DNA from 3 places in the Shinella agrisoli genome. Region 1 is predicted to be linked to each of the others. Evidence: predicted binding sites of a transcription regulator. Region 1 holds the regulator's gene; each other region holds the start of a gene.
What was found. The regulator PhoB, encoded in region 1, activates phosphate uptake and scavenging genes when phosphate is short. The targets are predictions, from matches to a motif close to TGTCATNNANCTGTCAT.

Region 1 (7,024 bases):
CGCGCTGCAGGACGCGCTGGAGGTCGTGAAGATCTCCAACAACCTCGGCGACACCAAGAGCCTCATCACCCACCCGGCGACGACGACGCACAAGAACCTGACCGACGAGGCGCGCGCCGAACTCGGCATCTCGGCCGGCACCGTGCGCTTTTCCGCCGGCATCGAGGACAGCGACGACCTCGTCGAGGACTTCGCGCGGGCGCTTTCCAAGATCGGCGCGTGAGCCGCTGCCATTAAGGTAAACAACGAGAAGGCGCCGGCCGGAGGGGCCGGCGCCTTCTTTGCATATTCTTGACGAAGCCACATTGCTGTAGAATAGCTGAATATAACCAGTTCAAGGCTTGCCCATGTATCGTGCGCTGACCCGCGACATCGAAGTGACCGTAGAGCCCTACTATCTGGCCGACCAGTCCGATCCGGAGGACAGCCGGTACGTCTGGGGGTACCGGGTGGTCATCGCGAACCATTCGGACGTCGCCGTGCGGCTGATGACGCGCTACTGGCACATCACCGACCAGAACGGCCAGGTCGACGAGGTCAACGGGCCGGGCGTCATCGGCGAGCAGCCGGTGCTGCGCCCGGGCGACACCTACGAATATTCCTCCGGCTGCCCGCTCGAAACGCCTTCCGGCATCATGTTCGGCCGCTATCGCATGGAAGCGGAGAACGGCGAAGCCTTCGACGTCGCCATCCCCGCCTTCTCGCTGGATACGCCGGGGCAGGTGCGGGTCTTGAACTGACGGGACGGAAAGGCTGCCCCTTTTTTACTGCGGCAGCACTTCCGACGCCTCGAAGCGGTAGGTGGTCGAGCAGAATTCGCAGGTGACCGCGATCTCGTTCTCCTCGTCCGCCGTCTCGGCGATCTCTTCCGCGCTGAGCCCGGCCAGAACGTTTTTCAGCTTCTCGCGCGAGCAGGAGCAGCGGTCGAAGACCTGCTGCGGCTGGTAGACGCGCACGCCGCGCTCGTGGAAGAGGCGGTACAGAAGGCGCTCGGTGCCGACATTGGGGTCGGTCAATTCGTCGGCGTCGATCGTCTCGACCATCGCCTTGGCTTCGGCCCAGTTGTCGTCGTCGTCGATCTTGTGGCCGACTTCCTCGCCGTCGCCGCCCGGAAGATCGGCCTGCCGCATGCGTTCCGGCGCCTGCGGCAGGAACTGCGCGACCATGCCGCCCGCCCGCCAGCGATGGCGGGCCTTGCCGGCCGGGTCGCGGTCGTAGAGCTCGGCGACGCCGAGACGCACCTTGGTCGGGATCTGCTCCGACTGGCGGAAATAGACGCCGGCGATCTCTTCCAGCGTGTGGCCGTCAAGCGGGACGATGCCCTGGTAGCGCTGGGTGTGCGGGCCCTGGTCGATGGTGAAGGCGAGGACGCCCTTGCCGAGCAGCTCGTGCGGCTCGGTCCTGCCTTCGGCGACGGCGGCGTCGAGCGCCGGCTGGTCGAAGCGGGCATAGGCGCGCACATCCTGCGGCGCGGAAAAATCGGCGACGAGCAGGTCGACCGGGCCGTCGCCCTTGGTCTGGACGATCAGCTTGCCCTCGAACTTCAGCGAGGTGCCGAGCAGCACGGTCAGCGTGATCGCCTCGGCGAGCAGCCGCGCAACCGGCGCGGGATAATCGTGCCGGCCCAGGATGCCGTCGAGCATCGGGCCGAGCTGCACGGCGCGCCCGCGCACATCGAGGCCTTCCACCTGGAACGGCAGGACATGGTCGTCGCCGGCAAAGCCGGGTTCACCGAGTTTCAGGGCACTTTCAGCCATCGTCATTCTGCTCCTTGCACGCCGCGATGCCGGCGGGCGATCAGCCCGGCCGCGTCCGACAGCGTTCTACCGTGATTCAGCGCTCCCTGCCGCCCGATCATTCCATACCGGGCGGGCATGCGCCAGCAAAAGCGCCTTGCAGCGCCCCGTGATGGCCCCTAGATCGTGCGGGCAGCCCCGTTTTTCAAGGCGGCGTCAGACGACGCCGAAACACCAGGCGAGGATGGACTTCTGCGCGTGCAGGCGGTTTTCCGCCTCGTCGAACACGACGGACTGCGGGCCGTCGATCACCTCGTCCGTCACCTCCTCGCCGCGATGGGCCGGCAGGCAGTGCATGAAGAGGGCGTTCCTGTCGGCACGCGCCATCAGCTGCTTGTTGACCTGGTAGGGCTGGAAGATGTTGTGGCCGCGGGCGCGGTGTTCCTGGTTCATGGAGACCCAGGTATCGGTGACGACGAGATCGACGCCGTCCACGATCGCTTCCGGGTCGTGACCGAGCAGGATGTCGCCGCCGTTGTCGCGCGCCCAGTTCAAAATCTTGTCGTCGGGCTCCGAGCCCATCGGCACCGCCATCCTCATCGTATAGCCGAAACGGGCGGAGCCCTCGACGAAGGAGTGCAGCACGTTGTTGCCGTCGCCCGTCCAGGCGAAGGTCTTGCCCTTCGTGGAGCCGCGATGCTCCTCGAAGGTCATGATGTCGGCCATGATCTGGCAAGGGTGGGTGAGATCCGTCAGCGCGTTGATGACCGGCACGGTGGCGTGCTCGGCAAGCTCCAGCAGGCGCGCATGGTCGGTCGTGCGGATCATGATGGCGTCGACGTAGCGCGACAGGACCTTCGCCGTGTCGCCGATCGTCTCGGCGCGGCCGAGCTGCATTTCGGTGCCCGACAGGAACAGCGTCTCGCCGCCGAGCTGGCGCATGCCGACATCGAAGGAGACGCGGGTGCGCGTGGAGGGCTTCTCGAAGATCATCGCCAGCATCTTGCCGGCGAGAGGCCGCTCTTCCGTACCGGCCTTGCTGGCCGCCTTGCGCTTGTGCGCATCGTCCATGATGACGCGCAGATCGCTTTCCGAAACGGCGGAAAGGTCGAGAAAATGCTTGGCCATGGTATGTCCTGTCTGTCCCCGGTCCCTTTGCTCAGGCGGCCTTGGCGGCCGTGAGCTTCTCTGCTGCCCGCTCGATACGCGCAAGCCCCTCGCGCGCTTCTTCCGCCGTCACCGTCAGCGGCGGCAGCAGCCGCAGCACGTTGTCGCCCGCCGGGACGGCGAGCAGCCTTTCCGCGCGCACAGCCTTCAGCAGGTCGGCAGCCGGAATCTTCGCCTTGATGCCGAGCATCAGCCCCTCGCCGCGGATCTCCTCGACGATCTCCGGGAAGCGGTCCTTCAGCGCCGCGAGGCCCTGGCGGAAGACGAGGGCGACAGCGCGCACATGGTCGAGGAAGCCGTCTTCGAGCACGACGTCGAGCACGGCGTTGCCGACGGCCATCGCGAGCGGATTGCCGCCGTAGGTGGAGCCGTGCGTGCCGGCGACCATGCCGGATGCGGCTTCCGCGGTGGCAAGGCAGGCGCCGAGCGGAAAGCCGCCGCCGATGCCCTTTGCGACCGCCATGATGTCCGGCGTGATGCCGGACCATTCATGGGCGAAGAGGCGGCCGGTGCGGCCGACGCCGGACTGCACCTCGTCGAGCACGAGCAGCAGCCCGTACTCGTCGCACAGCTGGCGCAACTCCTGCATGAACTCCTTCGGAACCGGGCGGATGCCGCCTTCACCCTGAACCGGCTCGATCAGGATCGCCGCCGTTTCCTCGGTGATCGCATCCTTGACGGCGGTGATGTCGCCGAAGGGGACCTGGAGGAAACCGGGGGCCTTGGGGCCGAAGCCTTCGAGATACTTCTCCTGCCCGCCCGCCGCGATGGTCGCGATCGTGCGGCCGTGGAAGGCGCCTTCGAACGTGATGATATGGTACTTGCCGGCATGGCCCTTGGCGAAATGATAGCGCCGCGCCGTCTTGATCGCGCATTCCAGCGCCTCGGCACCCGAATTGGTGAAGAACACCTTGTCGGCGAAGGTGGCTTCGGCCAGCCTGCGGCCGAGGCTTTCCTGGCCGGGGACTTCGTAGAGGTTCGACAGGTGCCAGACCTTGTCGGCCTGGTCCTTCAGCGCGGCGACAAGATGCGGATGGGCGTGGCCCAACGAATTGACGGCGACGCCCGCGGCGAAATCGAGATATCGCTCGCCATCTTCGGCAATCAGCCACACGCCCTCCCCGCGCGTGAACCGGAGCGGGGCACGCATATAGGTTTCATAGAGCGGCGCGGCATCGGCCATGGCGCGGATCCTCCGAAAAGAGATGCGGAAAAACGTGTCTGCGGCTTGACTTTTCCGGGCATCAGAAAAATCAAAAGCCGCCTTTCGGCGGCATGCCGGCACTATCGGCATTTCACCCCGGGATGTCAACAAAATCGCAAGCCGAAATGCGGCTGAACCTCCCGCAAGGTGAGGATTCACGGCACGCGTGGAAGGTGTCGCTATCGAGTCACACCCGACCAGCAAGTTGGGGAAAACTCCGAAATCGATTCGCCTCGATTCGGGCGACTCTTGTCACGGAGTCCCCCGGACTCTAGGTTAAAGGCCAATTACTAGGCTGCATGCGGCGGAACTAGTCACCAAAAGAGTTAGGGCGTTCAGTTCCGGACCCGTCCGGAACGCGATGAGGGATTCCCGCATTGCGAGCGCCGAACGGAGACGAGAGCATGAACTGGACAGACGAGCGCGTCGAGAAACTCAAGAAGCTCTGGAGCGAGGGCCTGAGCGCGAGCCAGATCGCGGCACAGCTCGGCGGCGTCAGCCGCAACGCGGTCATCGGCAAGGTGCACCGGTTGAACCTGCCGGGCCGGGCCAAGGCCGGCGGCACGCAGAGCGCATCGCGCCCGAAGCGCCCGGCGGCGGCAGCCCCGCGCCCGTCCAACTTCGCGGCCCGCGCCGTCACCGCCCGCACCGTGGCGCGCCCGGCCGGCAACACCATCGCCAAGGAAGAGATCGATTTCGACGCGCAGAGCGACCAGCTTCCGGTTCCGGCCAACGGCAATGCCGTGGTCGTGCCGATGTCGCGCCGGCTGGAACTGACGCAGCTCACCGAGCGCACCTGCAAATGGCCGATCGGCGATCCGCTGAACGACGACTTCCATTTCTGCGGCAACGAGTCCCCGGACAACTCGCCCTATTGCACCTACCACCAGCGCCTCGCCTACCAGCCCTCGGCCGAGCGGCGGCGGATGCGGTGAACAGCACGAGCGTGGACTGAGACGCGGGCCCGGAAGGGCCCGTTTTCGTCTGGGTTGGAGAATAAGGGCGAGGTCAACGCACCGCAAAACGCGAAACAGGCCCCGAAGGGCCCATTCCGTCCTTGGGAGGAAACTTTTCGCCTCAGGCTTCCAGCGAATAGCCGGCGCCGCGGACTGTGCGGATGACGTCCTGCATGTTGGCGAAGTTGAGCGCCTTGCGCAGGCGGCCGACATGCACGTCGACGGTGCGCTCGTCGACATAGATGTCATGGCCCCAGACGCCGTCGAGGAGCTGCGAGCGGGAGAAGACGCGGCCTGGCGAGGTCATCAGGAACTCCAGCAGGCGGAACTCCGTCGGGCCGAGGCGCACTTCGCGGGTGCGGCGGTGGACGCGGTGCGTCTCGCGGTCGAGCTCGATGTCGCCGCAGCGCAGGACCGTCGAGACGACCTCCGGCTTGGCCCGGCGGAGCATGGCGCGCACGCGGGCGACGAGCTCCGGCGTCGAGAAGGGCTTGACCACATAATCGTCCGCGCCGGTGGCAAGGCCGCGGACCCGCTCGCTCTCCTCGCCGCGCGCCGTCAGCATGATGATCGGCAGGCGCTCGGTTTCCGGCCGCTGGCGCAGGCGCCGGCACAGCTCGATGCCGGAAACGCCGGGCAGCATCCAGTCGAGGATGAGCAGGTCCGGCATGCGCTCCTGCAAGCGCATCTCGGCCTCGTCACCGGAGAGGATCGTATCGACCTCGAAGCCTTCGGCCTCGAGATTGTAGCGCAGGAGGACGCTCAGCGCCTCCTCGTCTTCCACGACGGCAATTCTGGGCACCATGGACCTGAACCCTGCTCTCGTTACTCGGAGACGTCGCTGGTGCCGGCGGCAACCACCGACGTCGAGGTATCGTCCTTCGGGCGCTCGCCCTCGGGCTGCGAGCCGGTCGCCATGTAGTAGATGGTTTCGGCGATGTTCGTCGCATGGTCGCCGATGCGCTCGATGTTCTTGGCGCAGAACAGGAGGTGCGTGCAGGGCGTGATGTTGCGCGGATCCTCCATCATGTAGGTCAGGAGCTCGCGGAACAGCGAGGTGTAGATCGCGTCGATCTCGTCGTCGCGCTCGCGGATGGCCTTGGCCTTGTCGACCGAGCGCGTGGCGAAGACGTCGAGCACTTCCTTCAATTGCATCAGGGCGAGCTCGGCAAGGTGCTCGAGGCCGCGGGCGAGCTTGCGCGGCATGCCCGAGCTCTGCACGGCGATGACACGCTTGGCGGTGTTCTTGCCGAGGTCGCCGACGCGCTCCAGCTCGGCCGCGATGCGGATCGCGCCCATGATCTCGCGCAGGTCCGCCGCCATCGGCTGGCGCTTGGCGATGGTGACGATCGCCTTCTCGTTGATCTGGCGCTCGGCATTGTCGAGGATGACGTCTTCCGAGATCACCTTCTGCGCCAGCGCCGCGTCGGTGGTGACGAGGGCGCGGACGGAATCCGACACCATCTGCTCGGCGGTGCCGCCCATTTCGGAGATGCGGCGGGAAAGGTACTTCAGTTCTTCGTCGTAGATCGAGACGATATGGGTCGGCATGGCTTTGTCCTTGCTGCGCGTGGTCAGGAAAACGGGCGTCAGCCGAAGCGGCCCATGATGTAGTCCTGCGTGCGCTGGTCGTCCGGGTTGGTGAACATCTTGTCCGTGTCGTTCTCCTCGACGAGGTTGCCGAGGTGGAACATGGCGGTGCGCTGCGAGACGCGGGCCGCCTGCTGCATCGAGTGCGTCACGATGACGATGGTGAAGTTGGCGCGCAGCTCGTGGATCAGTTCCTCGACCTTGGCCGTCGCGATCGGGTCCAGCGCCGAGCAGGGCTCGTCCATCAGGATGACCTCCGGGCTGACGGCGACGGCGCGGGCGATGCAAAGGCGCTGCTGCTGGCCGCCGGAAAGGCCGGTGCCGGACTCCTGCAGGCGGTCCTTCACCTCGTTCCAGAGGCCCGCCTTCTG
Region 2 (7,024 bases), on a different contig from region 1:
AGCGCGTGGCGGTGACGGGGCCGAACGGTTCGGGCAAGACGACGTTCCTGGCGCTCGTCACCGGCCGGCTTCGACCCTGGCAGGGAAGCGTGCGGCGCTTCACCGACGTCGCCATGCTCGACCAGCGCGTGAGCCTGCTCGACCCCTTGCTGCCGATCCGCGACAACTTCCTGCGGATCAACCCGGAGGCGGACGAAAACGCCTGCCGTGCGGCGCTGGCGCGCTTCATGTTCCGCGCGGACGCCGCCTTGCAGGCCGCCGGCAGCCTCAGCGGCGGGCAGCTCCTGCGCGCCGGGCTTGCCTGCGTGCTCGGCGGCCCCAGGCCGCCGGCGCTTCTCATCCTCGACGAGCCGACGAACCATCTCGACATCGCCTCCATAGAGGCGGTGGAGGCGGGCTTGCGGGCCTATGACGGCGCGCTCCTCGTCGCCAGCCACGACGAGCCGTTCCTGGCGGCGATCGGCATCACGCGCCGGCTGGAGCTTTGAACGAGAACGGCCGCCGGAGCGGCGGCCGCTTCATAAGGCGGATGGCGCGGGTCAGGCCGGGTTGGACGCCTCCACGACGGCGAGCGCCGCCATGTTGACCACGCCGCGCGAGGTGACGGACGGCGACAGGATGTGGGCGGGCATGGCGGCGCCGAGCAGGATCGGCCCGACATGCAGGCTGTCCGTCATGGTCTTCACCACGCCGAGCGTGATGTTGGCGGCGTCGAGGTTCGGGAAGACCAGCAGGTTCGCCTCGCCCGTCAGGGTCGAATCCGGCATGACGCGCTGGCGCAGCGCCTCGGAAATGGCGGCATCGCCGTGCATTTCGCCGTCCGCCTCGAGGTCCGGATCCATGTCGCGCACCATCTCCATCGCCTTGCGCATCTTGAAGGCGCTTTCCGAATCGCGCGAGCCGAAGTTGGAATGCGAGACGAGGGCGGCGCGCGGCGTGATGCCGAAGCGGCGGATTTCCTGCGCCGCCATGATGGTCATCTGCGCGACCTCCTCGGCCGTCGGCTCCATCGTCACGTAGGTATCGGTGAAGAAGGTGGCGCCGCGCTGCGAGATCAGCAGGCTGAGCGCGGAGAAATCGAGCACGCCCTCCTTCTTGCCGATGATCTGGCTGACGTCGCGAAGGTGCTTGGCATAGCGGCCTTCCACGCCGCAGATCAGCGCATCGGCCTCGCCGCGCTTGACGGCGAGCGCGCCGATGACCGTCTGGTTCGTGCGCACGATGGTGCGGGCGGCTTCCGGGATCACGCCTTTGCGGCCGACGATGCGGAAGTAGTCGTCCACATAGTCGCGGTAGCGCGGATCGTCTTCCGGGTTCACCACCTCGAAGTCGGTGTGCGGGCGCACGCGCAGGCCGTAGCGCTTGAGGCGCGTCTCGATGATCTGCGGGCGGCCGATCAGGATCGGCCTGGCGATCTCCTCCTCCAGTAGCACCTGGGCGGCGCGCAGCACGCGCTCGTCCTCGCCTTCGGCGAAGATAACGCGCTTCTTCTCCGCCTTCTTCGCGGCGGCGAAGATCGGCTTCATGATGAAGCCGGAGCGCCAGACGAAGCGGTTGAGCTGGTCGAGATAGGCGTCGAAATCGGTGATCGGGCGCGAGGCGACGCCGGTTTCGGCCGCCGCGCGGGCCACGGCCGGCGCGATGCGCAGGATGAGGCGCTGGTCGAAGGGCGAGGGGATCAGGTAGTTCGGCCCGAAGCTCGGCGTGTCGCCGGAATAGGCGCGCGCGGCGACGTCGGAGACCTCCTCGCGGGCGAGGCCGGCGATCGCCCTGACCGCCGCCATCTTCATCTCCTCGTTGATGGTGCGGGCGCCGCAGTCGAGCGCGCCGCGGAAGATGTAGGGGAAGCAGATGACGTTGTTGACCTGGTTGGGGAAATCCGAGCGGCCGGTGCAAATCATGGCGTCCGGCCGCGCGGCGCGCGCCTCTTCCGGCATGATCTCCGGCGTCGGGTTGGCGAGCGCCATGATCAGCGGCTTTTCCGCCATGCGGGCGAGGAGTTCGGGCTTCAGAACGCCGGCGGCCGAAAGCCCGAGGAAGACGTCCGCGCCGTCGATGGTTTCGGAAAGCTGGCGCTTGTCGGTCTCCTGGGCGTAGACGGCCTTCCACTGGTCCATCAGCGCTTCGCGGCCCTTGTAGACGAGGCCTTCGATGTCGTGCACCCAGATGTTCTCCACCCTGGCGCCGAGGACGACAAGCTGGTTGAGGCAGGCGAGCGCCGCCGCGCCGGCGCCGGAGGCGACGATCTTGGCGTCGGCGAGCGCCTTGCCGGCGAGCTCCAGGCCGTTCAGCACCGCGGCGGCGACGATGATCGCGGTGCCGTGCTGGTCGTCGTGGAAGACGGGAATGTCCATCTTCTCGCGCAGCTGGCGCTCCACCTCGAAGCATTCGGGCGCCTTGATGTCCTCCAGGTTGATGCCGCCGAAGGTCGGCTCCAGCGCGGATATGACGCCGACCATCCCGTCGACGGTCGGCGCGTCGATCTCGATGTCGAAGACGTCGATGCCGGCGAACTTCTTGAAGAGGACGGCCTTGCCCTCCATCACGGGCTTGGAGGCCAGGGGCCCGATATTGCCGAGGCCGAGGACGGCCGTGCCGTTGGAGACGACGGCGACGAGGTTCGAGCGGGCCGTGTAGTCGGCGGCCGTGTTCGGGTCGTCGCGGATGGCAAGACACGGCGCGGCGACGCCGGGCGAATAGGCGAGCGCCAGGTCGCGCTGGTTGCCGAGCGGCTTGGTGGGGTTGATCTCGAGCTTGCCGGGACGGGGATGACGGTGGAAGAAGAGGGCCTGCTGGTCGATGTCGCCGCTCGCGGGGCCGTTCTGCGTCCTCGGTTTGTCACCCGTGCTCATGATGCTTCCTGCCATATGCTGTTTTCGTCGCGGCTCTTCGTGGCACGAAACCGCCGCGACGTGAAGTTTCCGGAACCTTCCATAAAGCCGCAATCAGCCGCCTGCGCAATGCCTATTTGCGGACGAAAAATGCATAGGTGTGTCATCAATCTGAAACAGGACTCTGGTTTTCAACGGGACGAAAGCCGCCCGTCACGAGGTGATCGCGGCGGCCGGCCACCCGGAGACAAACGCATGACCGCGACCCCCGTTGACCCCAATATCCGCCACTTCCGCACGCTCTTCATCTCGGACGTGCACCTCGGATCGAAGGCGGCCAAGGCGGACTTCCTGATCGACTTCCTGCGGCATCATGAAGCGGAGACCATCGTGCTCGTCGGCGACATCGTCGACGGCTGGCGGCTGAAGCGCAACTGGTACTGGCCGCAGGCCTTCAACGACGTGACGCAGAAGCTGCTGCGCAAGGCGCGCAAGGGCACGCGCATCATCTACATCCCCGGCAACCACGACGAATTCCTGCGCGACTTCCCCGGCACCCATTTCGGCGGCGTCGAGGTGGCCGAGCGCATCATCCACGAGGCGGCGGACGGGCGGCGCTACCTCGTGCTGCACGGCGACGAGTTCGACGTCGTCGTGCGCCACGCCCGCGTCGTCGCCTATCTCGGCGACTGGGCCTACGACGCGGCCATCGCGATCAACGTCGTCTTCGCCGCCATCCGCCGCAAGCTCGGCCTGCCGTACTGGTCGTTCTCCTCCTGGGCCAAGCAGCAGGTGAAATCGGCCGTGAACTTCATCGGCGAATTCCAGAAGGTCGTCGCGGAGGAGGCGCGCCGGAACGATGCCGACGGGGTCATCTGCGGCCACATCCACCATGCCGTCATCACCGAGATCGATGGCATACGCTACATCAACAGCGGCGACTGGGTGGAAAGCTGCACGGCGATCGCCGAGCATCACGACGGGACGATGGAGCTCATCACCTGGCAGAAGCTCGCGGCCGCGGCCGAAGTGGTGCCAGTGTCGCGCCAGATGCGGGCGATCGAGGCGATGGAGCCGGCCAGCGCCGAAGCCGCCTAGGGACTGGAAACGCCTCCGCGGAAGGGCAGGGCGGCGGTGTGCGATCGCCGCTCCGGAAGGGCAGCGCATCCGCAGAAATAGCGGATTGGCGTACGTACATCGGCGTGGTACAGCGGAAGGCATTCCAACCCGGGTTCCCCGCCAATGACCGCCCCTTCAGGGTTTACCGTGTCCGCCGGCGCGCCGCCGTTCTTCGCCGCGCGCATCGCCCTCGTTTTCTGCGCGCCGATGATGGTCAACGGCATCGCCCTGCCGTTCTTTCCGCTCTGGCTCGAGACCCTGTCGATGAGCGATTTCCAGATCGGCATCGTGCTGGCCGTGCCGATGTTCGTGCGCGTCTTCACGGCGCCGGTGGCGGGCATGGCGGCCGACAGGCTCGGCGAGCGGTCGATCGTGCTGCTCTGGTCGGGCATCCTATCGCTGCTGACGGGGCTTGCCCTTTTCGGCGCGAGCGGCTTCTGGCCGATCCTGCTGCTCTACACGCTGCAGGGCGCGGTCTATTCGCCCTACGTGCCGATCACCGACGCGATCGCGCTTTCCGGCGTCCGCCGCTGGAACTTCGATTACGGCCGGATGCGGCTGTGGGGGTCGCTCGCCTTCATCCTCGCCACCATGATCGGCGGATGGCTGGCCGGCCTTCATGGCGGGGCCATCGTGCTGCCGACGATGGTCGCCGCCTTCGCGCTGACCGTGCTCGGCGCGCTCATCGTGCCGAAGATCGGCAAGCCGCGCCGCCCGTCGCCCATCGCGGCCATCGCGGCGGCGCCGGCAGCCACGCTGCGGCAGCGCGACGTGCAGCTCATGCTGATCGGCGTATCGCTGGTCAATGCCAGCCACGCGATGCTGTATGCCTTCTCGGTGATCTACTGGCAGAAGATGGGCTTCAGCGGCACGGCCATCGGCATCCTCTGGAGCGCCGGGGTCCTCGCGGAGGTGATTCTCTTCGTCTTCGCGATTCGGCTGCGGCGGCGCTTCAACCTCTGGTCCATGATGATCTTCGGCTCGCTGGTCGCCGTGGGCCGCTGGCTGGCCTTTCCGCTGGAAACGGGCTTTGCCGGCTATTTCGTGCTGCAATGCCTGCACGCCTTCACCTTCGCGATCCTCCACATCAGCGTGCAGAGCCGCCTCGTGGAGCGCGTCGCGGAGGAGCAGGAGGCCGCGGCCCAGGGCCTCTATTTCTTCTACACCGGCATCTTCATGGCGGTTGCCACCTTCCTGTCCGGCTATGCGTTCAACTGGTACGGCGTCCACGGATTCTACCTGATGTCGGCCATCGCCGCCGCCGGACTCGTCTTCGTCGTTGCCGGCCGGTTCGTCGCGCCGCAGGCCGCCGTTCAGCCCCAGAGCGCCGCTTCCGGCGGGTAGACGTCCGAACCCTCGTAATGGAGGCCCGGCTCCCGGTCGCGGGCGAGCAGAAGCGGGCCGTCGAGGTCGACGAAATCGGCGCCCTGCGCCAGAAGCACCGCCGGCGCCATGCCGAGCGAGGTTCCCACCATGCAGCCGACCATGACCTTCAGGCCGTGCTCGCGCGCCGCCTCACGCAGCGCCAGCGCCTCCGTCAGGCCGCCCGCCTTGTCCAGCTTGATGTTGATCGCGTCGTAGCGGTCGACGAGCTTTGCGACATCCGCCGTGCGATGCACGCTCTCGTCGGCGCAGACGGGGATGGGGCGCGCGTGACCGCGCAGCGCCGAATCGTTGCCGGCGGGAAGCGGCTGCTCGACGAGGGCGATGCCCGCCTCGGCGCAGGCCGCGAAATGATGGACGAGGTTTTCCGGCGTCCAGCCCTCGTTGGCGTCGAGGATGATGGCGCTTTCGGGCGCTCCGGCGCGCACGGCCCTTATGCGCGCGGCATCGTCCGCGGTGCCGACCTTGACCTTCAGCAGCGGCCGCCAGGCCTGTTCCGCCGCCTGGCGCCGCATCGTCTCCGGCTCGCTGAGCGAGAGCGTGTAGGCGGTGACGAGCTTGCGCGGCGCCGCCGTGTTGACGACCTGCCAGGTCGGCACGCCGGAGAGCTTCGCCTCGAGGTCCCAGAGCGCGCAGTCGATGGCGTTGCGCGCGGCGCCTGCGGGCATGCGCCGGGCAAGGTCCTCGCGGCCGATGCCGTCCTCGACGGCGCCGCGCATGTCCTCGATGGCGGCAAGCACGCCGGCGACCGATTCGCCGTAGCGGGCGTAGGGCACGCATTCGCCGCGGCCGGCAAGGCCGGACGCGGTTATCGTGCAGGTCAATACCTCCGCCGTCGTCTTCGCGCCGCGCGAAATGGTGAAGGATCCGGCGATCGGGAAGCTTTCGGCGGCGGCGAGAAGGGTGCGGCGCATGGGGTCGATCCTGGGAGGCCTGAAAATTTCAAGGCGGGAAGCGGCTTTTGGCCGTTCGTTCGGTGACAGAAGGCCGGCAAGCCGGTAAGACAGGCGCATGTTGTCCCAAGCACGGGAAGATGCAAGAGACTTGACCGCCGCCGCCAGCCCCACAGCCGAGATCGTGACCGAGAGCCTGCCCGGCAAGGGCGGAGAGATTTGGCGTCTTTCCGGCCAGTGGGTGAACACGACCGCCGTCGGCGCGAGCAGGCGGCTGGCCGAGATGGCCGGCGGGCAGGGCGGCGACCTCGAGATCGACCTCAGCGGCGTCGCGGAGATGGATACGGCGGGCGCCTGGCTGCTGCGCCGGGCCATCACCGAGCGGCAGGCGAACGGCGCCGAGGTGAGCGTCACGGACAAGGAGGGGCGCTATGCCGACCTGATCACCGCGCTGCCGGACAAGCTCGCCGAGCCGCGCGAGGAGAACGGGCCGCCGGGTTCGCGGTTCGAGCGCATCTTCGCGCCGATCGGCCGCGTCATGGCCGATGTCTGGGACGATGCGGTGGCGGCCATGTTCATCCTCGGCTCGGCCGTGCGCGGCGCGCAGCTGAAGCTCGGGCGCAAGAGCGGCGTGTCGCCGGCGGCGATCGTGCACCAGATCGACCACATGGGCGTGCGCGCCGTGCCGATCATCCTCCTGATGTCCTTCCTCATCGGCGCGATCATCGCGCAGCAGGGCGCCTTCCAGCTGCGCTACTTCGGTGCGGAAGTGTTCGTCGTCGACCTTGTCGGCATCCT
Region 3 (7,024 bases), on a different contig from region 1:
CTCGCCAACGGCGTGCCGGATGCGGCCGCCCTCATCGTCAAGGCCGGGCTCATCGTGCTCGCCGTCTTCATCCAGCAGCGCGCCGACAAGCATTGAGGGGAACCGCCATGCACACGCTCCTCCGCCCCTTCGCCATCAAGTCCTCCGGCGATCTCGCCCGGCTCGGCGTCATCCTGGCGCTTCTCGCCCTCATCCTCTTCGGCGCGCTGCGCTACGACAATTTCCTGTCGCCCTACAACATCCTCTCCTTCCTGCGCTACAACTCCATGTTCGCGCTGATCGCGCTCGGCATGGCCTTCGTCATCATCACCGGCGGCATCGATCTTTCCGTCGGCGGCACGGCGGCGATGGCGAGCGTGGTGGCGGCGCTGCTCTCGCCCCATCACTGGGCGGCCGGGCTTCTCGGCGGCATGGCCGCCGGCTGCGCGGTCGGCGCGCTGAACGGCTTCATCATCACGAAGATGCGCATCCAGCCCTTCATCGCCACGCTCGCGACCATGCTCGCGGCCTACGGCACCGGGCTGCTGCTCGCCGGCAACCAGTCGGTCTCCGTCTCCTACGACACCGGCTTCACGGTGATCGGCCAGGACGATTTCCTCGGCTTTCCCATCCCCGCCTGGATCGCGCTCGCCGCCTATGTCCTCGGCTGGCTGGTGCTCGAGAAGCTGCCCGTCGGCCGCCGGATCCTGGCGATCGGCGACGGCGAGGCGACGGCGGGGCTGATGGGCCTCAAGGTCGAGCGCACGCTCGCCGCCGTCTACCTCGCCTCCGGCACGCTCGCCGGCCTTGCCGGCGTCATCCTCGCCTCGCAGTTCGGCGCGGGCCAGCCCACGGAGGGCGTGGGCTGGGAGCTCTTCGCCATCGCCTCGGTCGTCGTCGGCGGCACGCTGCTCACCGGCGGCTCCGGTTCGGTGGGCGCCACGCTTGCCGGCGCGCTGCTGCTCGCCATGGTGTTCAACATCCTCAACTTCGAGAACGGCCTCGGCTGGATCTCGCTCTCCGCCTACTGGCAATCCGTCATCCGCGGCGCCTTCCTGCTCGTCGTCGTCGTGCTCCAGGCCAAGCTCATGGCACGGCACCGGAGCACATAGCCGGCCATCGCCCGCCGGCAATCTGGCGGATCGGGACAAGGGGCCTCCTTCTTCTTCGCCGTGATGGTCGTCGGCGCCCTTCCGGCCGTCCTGCTCGGCCTGCTCATGGGCCGATGGACGCCGCAGTGTAATACGCTCGTCACAAAGGCTTCTTATGCGCAAGGGGTAACGCACCGCTCAAGAGAGGCCCTCCCATGCGTAAACTCATCCTCGCCCTCGCATCGGCAACGATGCTCGCCGGCACCGCGAATGCTGCGACCGTCTATCCGCTCGACCGCGCGACGATCCTCCTCGGCTCCCCGTTCGACTTCAAGGTCGAGTTCGATAGCGTCGTGAAGCCGGAGGACGTGAAGGTCACCGTCAACGGCCAGGACTACGAGGCGGTCTTCGGCAAGAAGGCCGAGTTCGTGGCGGAAGAAAAGGGCGAGGAGGACAAGGTGCTGGGTTCGGCCCTCGTCCTGCGCGGCCTGACGATCGGCCAGGCCGGCACCTACAAGGTCGAGGTCGCCGCCGGCAGCGAGACGAAGACGGTCGGCTGGGAGGTCTACGAGACCGCCGCCGAGCCGAAGGCGAAGAACATCATCTTCCTCATCGCCGACGGCCTTTCCGTCGCCCACCGCACGGGCGCGCGCATCATGTCCAAGGGCATGACCGAGGGCAAGGCCAACGGCCGCCTCGCCATGGACGACATCCCGCCGGTCGCCTTCATCGGCACGTCCTCGACGCACTCGATCGCCACCGACAGCGCCAACACCATGTCGGCCTACATGACCGGCCACAAGTCGCGCGTCAACGCGCTCGGCGTCTACGCCGACCGCACGCCGGACAGCTTTGACGACCCGAAGGTCGAGACGATCGCGGAGGCGCTGCGCCGCACCACGCAGAAGTCCATCGGCATCGTCACCACCTCGGAACTGCAGGATGCGACCCCCGCCGCGCTCGTCGCCCACACCCGCAAGCGCGCCGACAAGGCGGAGATCGTCGGCATGATGTTCGACGTCAAGCCGGACGTCGTTCTCGGCGGCGGCTCGGCCTACTTCCTCGGCAAGGACGTGCCGGGCTCCAAGCGCAAGGACGACAAGGACTACATCGCCGAATTCAAGAACGCCGGCTACGCCCTTGCCATCGACAGGACGGAGCTGGCCGCCGCGGCGGGCTCGAACCAGGACAAGCTGCTCGGCCTCTTCCACACCGGCAACCTCGACGTGACGCTCGACCGTGAATTCCTCAAGAAGGGCACGGTCGACAAGTTCCCGAACCAGCCGGGCCTCGTCGAGATGACCAGGGCCGCGCTCGACAAGCTCTCGAAGAACCCGGAAGGCTTCTTCCTGATGGTGGAAGCCGCCTCGGTCGACAAGATGAGCCATCCGCTCGACTGGGACCGCGCCCTCCTCGAGACGATCGAGTTCGACAAGGCCGTGGGTGTCGCCCGCGAGTTCGCCGAGCAGAACCCGGACACGCTGATCGTCATAACGGGCGACCACACGCACGGCGTCGCCATCATCGGCACCGTGGACGACGACAAGCCGGGCGAGGAGATGCGCGCGAAGGTCGGCACGTATGACGATGCGGGCTTCCCGAACTACGAGGACAAGGACGGCGACGGCTATCCCGACCGCGTCGACGTCTCGCGCCGCCTGTTCCTGGCCGCCAACAACGGGCCGGACCACTACGAGACCTTCCGCCCGAAGCTGGACGGACCGTTCGTTCCCGCCGTCCAGAACGAGGCGAAGGAATATGTCGCCAACGAAGCCTACAAGGACGTTCCCGGCGCGGTCTTCGTCCAGGGCAACATCCCGAAGGACGGCGACACCGGCGTGCACGCGGTCGACGACGTCGTGCTCCAGGCCGCCGGTCCCGGCGCGGAGGGCTTCCGCGGCTACATGGAGCAGAGCGACGTCTACCGCGTGCTCGCCGACGCCCTCGCCCTCGGCGCGGCGAAGAAGTAGGCTCCGCAATCAAGGAAGGCTCCTCGTCCCCCGGCGGGATGAGGGGCCGGCCGGGAGAGAGGCCCATGCGGCAGGCATTCACACGACGACAGGTTCTGGGCGCCCTCGCCGCCCTGCCCGCCCTTTTTCCTTCCTATAGGGCAGCGGCGGCGGAAACGCTCGGCTTCGGCGAGCTCTACAAGAGCTTCGGCGTGCTCGGGCTGGAGTTCTCCGACAAGGTGAAGAGGCTGAGCGGCAAGGACGTCACCGTGAAGGGCTTCATGGCGCCGCCGCTGAAAGCCGAGGCGAATTTCTTCGTGCTCACCGAAATACCCATGTCGCTTTGCCCGTTCTGCTCCTCGGATGCGGACTGGCCGGACAACATCCTCGTCGTCTACCTCGCCCGCAAGCAGACCTTCGTGCAATACAACGCGCCGATCGAAGCGCGCGGCGTGCTCGAATACGGTTCCTGGACCGACCCGGAAACCGGCTTCGTCAGCCAGCTGCGCCTGCGCGAAGCCGCCTTCAACACGGTCTGACCATGCTGGCGCTCGACGTTTCCAACCTCACGATGCGCTTTCCCGGCCTGGAAGCGCCGGTGCTTGCCATCGACCGGCTCCAGCTTCCCGCCGGCGGCCAGCTCGCGGTCACCGGCGCCTCCGGCTCCGGCAAGAGCACGCTGGTCAACGCCGTGACCGGGCTCGAAAGCGTGACGGCCGGTTCCGTCTCCTGGGGCGGAACGGACATCACGCGCCTTTCCGCCGGCCGGCGCGACGCCTTCCGCGCCGCCCATATCGGCCTCGTCATGCAGGATTTCCACCTCTTCCCGGGTCTTTCGGCCTTCGACAACGTCGTGCTGCCGGTGCGGCTCTCCCGCCGCCTGAAGCCGGACGAGCGGGAACGGGCGCTCCATCTCCTTCAGGCCACCGGCATCGCCCGTCCCGGCCAGCCCGTCGAAACGCTCTCGCGCGGCGAGATGCAGCGCGTCGCCGTGGCGCGGGCGCTGCTCGCAAGGCCCGGCGTGATCGTCGCCGACGAGCCGACCGCCAGCCTTGACCGCCGCACCGGCGACGAGGTGGCCGGCCTCCTCGTGCGGCTCGCGCGCGAGGAGGGCGCGACGCTCGTCGTCGTGACGCACGATCCCGCGCTGATGGAACGGCTCGGCCGGCGCATCGGCCTTGACGGCGGGCGTATCGTCGAGGACAGCGGGGAGGCACGCGCGGCATGACGGGCTTCATCCTCGCCGATCTTCGCCGGTTCAAGGCCGGCGCACTCGCCGTCATCGTCCTGATCGCGCTTTCCGTCGCACTCAGCGTCACCGTCACGCTGCAGGAGCGCGCCGTCCGGCTCGGCAGCGCGCGGGCGGCGGAAAAGTTCGACCTCCTCGTCGGGGCGGCCGGCAGCGAGACCCAGCTCGCCCTTTCGGCGGTCTTCCTCCAGCCCTCGCCCCTGCCGCTGATGTCCGGCGCGGTGCTGGCGAAACTTGCCGAGGATCCGCGCGTCGATTTCGCCGCCCCGGTCGGCTTCGGCGATTCGGCCGACGGCCATCCGGTCGTCGGCACCACGACCGCGCTCGTCGCCGCGCTTTCGCCGGCGCTTGCGGAAGGAACGGCCTTCGCCCGGCTCGGCGACGCGGTGATCGGCTCGGACGTGCAAAAGGCGCTCGGCGCGCAGATCAAGCCGATGCACGGCGCCGCCGACGAGGGCGGCCATACCCATACCGAGATCGTCTACACGGTGAGCGGGCGCATGGCCCCGACCGGCACGGCCTGGGACCGGGCGATCCTCGTGCCGATCCGCGCCGTCTGGCAGCTGCACGGCATGGCCGGGGAAGCCGGGCACGGCCACGATCACGAAGGCGGAGCGCTCGGCGGCATCGTGTCGGACGCGCACGCCCACGATCACGATCACGATCATGCGCATGTCGATGCCGACGCGGCGCTCGACGAGCGTTTCGGCGCGGATACGCCCGGCATCCCCGCCGTCCTGGTCAAGCCGAAGACGGTGGGCGACGCCTATCGCCTGCGCCAGGAATACCGCGGCGAGACGACGCTCGCCGTCTTCCCCGCGGAGGTGCTGACGCGCCTCTATGCCACGCTCGGCGACGCGCGCAGCCTGCTCCTGGCGATCGCCATCGGCACGCAGGTCATCGTCATCGCCGCGATCCTCCTCGTCACCATCATGCATGTCGGCGCCCGCCGGCGGCAGATCGGCGCGCTGAGGGCCTTCGGCGCCCCGCGGCGCGCCGTCGTCACCATCGTCTGGGGCGAGCTCTTCCTGCTCTTCCTCGCCGGCTTCGCGCTCGGCATCGCCATCGGCTACGGCGCGGCGCAGCTTGTCTCGTCCCTCCTTACCGCAACGACCGCCGTGCGCATGCCCGTGGAGTTCGCCCGCGAGGACCTCCGGCTGGCCGCCTGGTTCCTGGTGCTGGCAATGCTGGTCTCCATCGTGCCGGCCCTCTCGGCCCTCAGGCTCAGCCCGGCAAGAGCGCTGAGAGCATGAGCCGCTCCCCGACGCCCTGGCCGCGGCAGGGCGCAGTCCCCGTCACCCCCGAGCCGCCGAAAGCCCTTCATCGAGCGCCGAGACGATCTTCCGCACGTCGGCGGCGGTGACGACGAGCGGGGGCGAGATGATGACGTTCGCGCCGGAAGTGCGGACCATGACGCCCGCCTCGTAGGCCGTGTCGTAGACCTTCTGCACCACGTCCTTGGCTGCCGCGCTCTTCTTGCGGCGGTCGGAGACGAGTTCCAGCGCCGCCATCAGGCCCTTGCCGCGCACGTCGCCGACCAGCTCGTGCCTGGCCTTCAGCCCTTCGAGGCCGGCCGTCAGCTCGCCGCCGCGGGCGGCGGCGTTGGCGGCGGTGTTCGCCCTGGCCGTTTCCTTGAGCGTCGCAAGCGCCGCCGCCGCGCCGACCGGATGGCCGGAATAGGTGTAGCCGTGGCCGATGGCCCCGAGACTGTCCTTGTTCCCCTCGAAGACGCCCGCGACCCTGTCGGAGATCATCACCGCGCCGAAGGGGAAATAGCCATTGGTGATGGCCTTGGCGGTCGTCATCATGTCGGGCCTGACGCCCCAGCCGCGCGAGCCGGTCCAGGCGCCGGTGCGGCCGAAGGCGGTGATCACCTCGTCGGCGATGAGCAGGATGCCGTGCCTGTCGCAGATGGCGCGCATCAGCGGCATGAAGGTCTCGTGCGGCACGATCACGCCGCCCGCGCCCAGCACCGGCTCCATGATGAAGGCGGCGATGGTATCGGCGCCCTGGAAGGCGATCTCGTCCTCGAACTGGCGGGCGATCGCCTCGGCGATTTCCGCCGGATCGGCGGTGTTGAAGGGATTGCGGTAGGGATAGGGCGCGGCGAGATGGAAGACGCCGGGCAGCAGCGGCTCGTAGTTGCGGCGGAAGTTGGCGTTGCCGTTGACCGACGCGCCGCCGAAATGCGTGCCGTGATAGCCCTTCTTCAGCGCCACGAACTTGGTGCGCTCCGGCTGGCCGTTGATCTTGTGGAACTGGCGGGCGAGGCGCAGCGCCGTCTCCACCGAATCCGAACCGCCCGAGGTGAAGAAGGCGCGCGTCAGGCCGTCCTCCCTGAAGAATTCGGCAAGCTCGTAGGAAAGCTCGATCAGCGGCGAATTGGTGGTGCCGCGGAAGGCGGAATAGTAGGGCAGCGCGTCGAGCTGGTCGCGGATCGCCTGCTTCACCGGCTCGCAGGAATAACCGAGGTTGACGTTCCACAGGCCCCCGACGGCATCCAGGACCTTCTTGCCGTGAATATCCACCACCTCGACGCCCTCGCCCGCATTGATGATGCGTGGGGGATTGGCTCGCATCTCGGCGGGATGGGCCATGGGATGCCAGAGATGGCGGGCGTTGTTCTCGATCAGGAAGTTGGAATCGCGCATGGGATGTCCTTTCAAATTCCAAGCATCTTCAGCGCCTGCGCGTAGCTTTCGGCAGGCCGGGTCACGTCGAAATGCACATGGGGCAGGTTCACGGCCGCCGCCCCG

Region 2: the regulator PhoB is predicted to act here: its motif matches at 2,993-3,009, upstream of ACIIOY_RS16520 (UDP-2,3-diacylglucosamine diphosphatase).
Region 3: the regulator PhoB is predicted to act here: its motif matches at 1,218-1,234, upstream of ACIIOY_RS08315 (alkaline phosphatase).

What each region holds. Positions count from the first base shown of each region.
Region 1 is NZ_JBJIEP010000008.1:22,367-29,390, forward strand. Features, by position in the region: gene ACIIOY_RS10245 (O-succinylhomoserine sulfhydrylase) at 1-223, shown strand, start outside; gene apaG (Co2+/Mg2+ efflux facilitator ApaG/CorD) at 348-740, shown strand; gene ACIIOY_RS10255 (Hsp33 family molecular chaperone) at 765-1,757, opposite strand; gene argF (ornithine carbamoyltransferase) at 1,953-2,864, opposite strand; gene ACIIOY_RS10265 (aspartate aminotransferase family protein) at 2,896-4,086, opposite strand; gene ACIIOY_RS10270 (GcrA family cell cycle regulator) at 4,512-5,042, shown strand; gene phoB (phosphate regulon transcriptional regulator PhoB) at 5,185-5,868, opposite strand; gene phoU (phosphate signaling complex protein PhoU) at 5,889-6,614, opposite strand; gene pstB (phosphate ABC transporter ATP-binding protein PstB) at 6,653-7,024, opposite strand, start outside.
Region 2 is NZ_JBJIEP010000015.1:43,003-50,026, forward strand. Features, by position in the region: gene ACIIOY_RS16510 (ABC-F family ATP-binding cassette domain-containing protein) at 1-488, shown strand, start outside; gene ACIIOY_RS16515 (NADP-dependent malic enzyme) at 540-2,852, opposite strand; gene ACIIOY_RS16520 (UDP-2,3-diacylglucosamine diphosphatase) at 3,087-3,929, shown strand; gene ACIIOY_RS16525 (MFS transporter) at 4,074-5,294, shown strand; gene dgcA (N-acetyl-D-Glu racemase DgcA) at 5,264-6,247, opposite strand; gene ACIIOY_RS16535 (ABC transporter permease) at 6,378-7,024, shown strand, end outside.
Region 3 is NZ_JBJIEP010000006.1:199,155-206,178, reverse strand. Features, by position in the region: gene ACIIOY_RS08325 (ABC transporter permease) at 1-96, shown strand, start outside; gene ACIIOY_RS08320 (ABC transporter permease) at 108-1,091, shown strand; gene ACIIOY_RS08315 (alkaline phosphatase) at 1,286-3,040, shown strand; gene ACIIOY_RS08310 (hypothetical protein) at 3,106-3,558, shown strand; gene ACIIOY_RS08305 (ABC transporter ATP-binding protein) at 3,561-4,247, shown strand; gene ACIIOY_RS08300 (ABC transporter permease) at 4,244-5,521, shown strand; gene ACIIOY_RS08295 (aspartate aminotransferase family protein) at 5,564-6,919, opposite strand; gene ACIIOY_RS08290 (HAD-IA family hydrolase) at 6,931-7,024, opposite strand, start outside.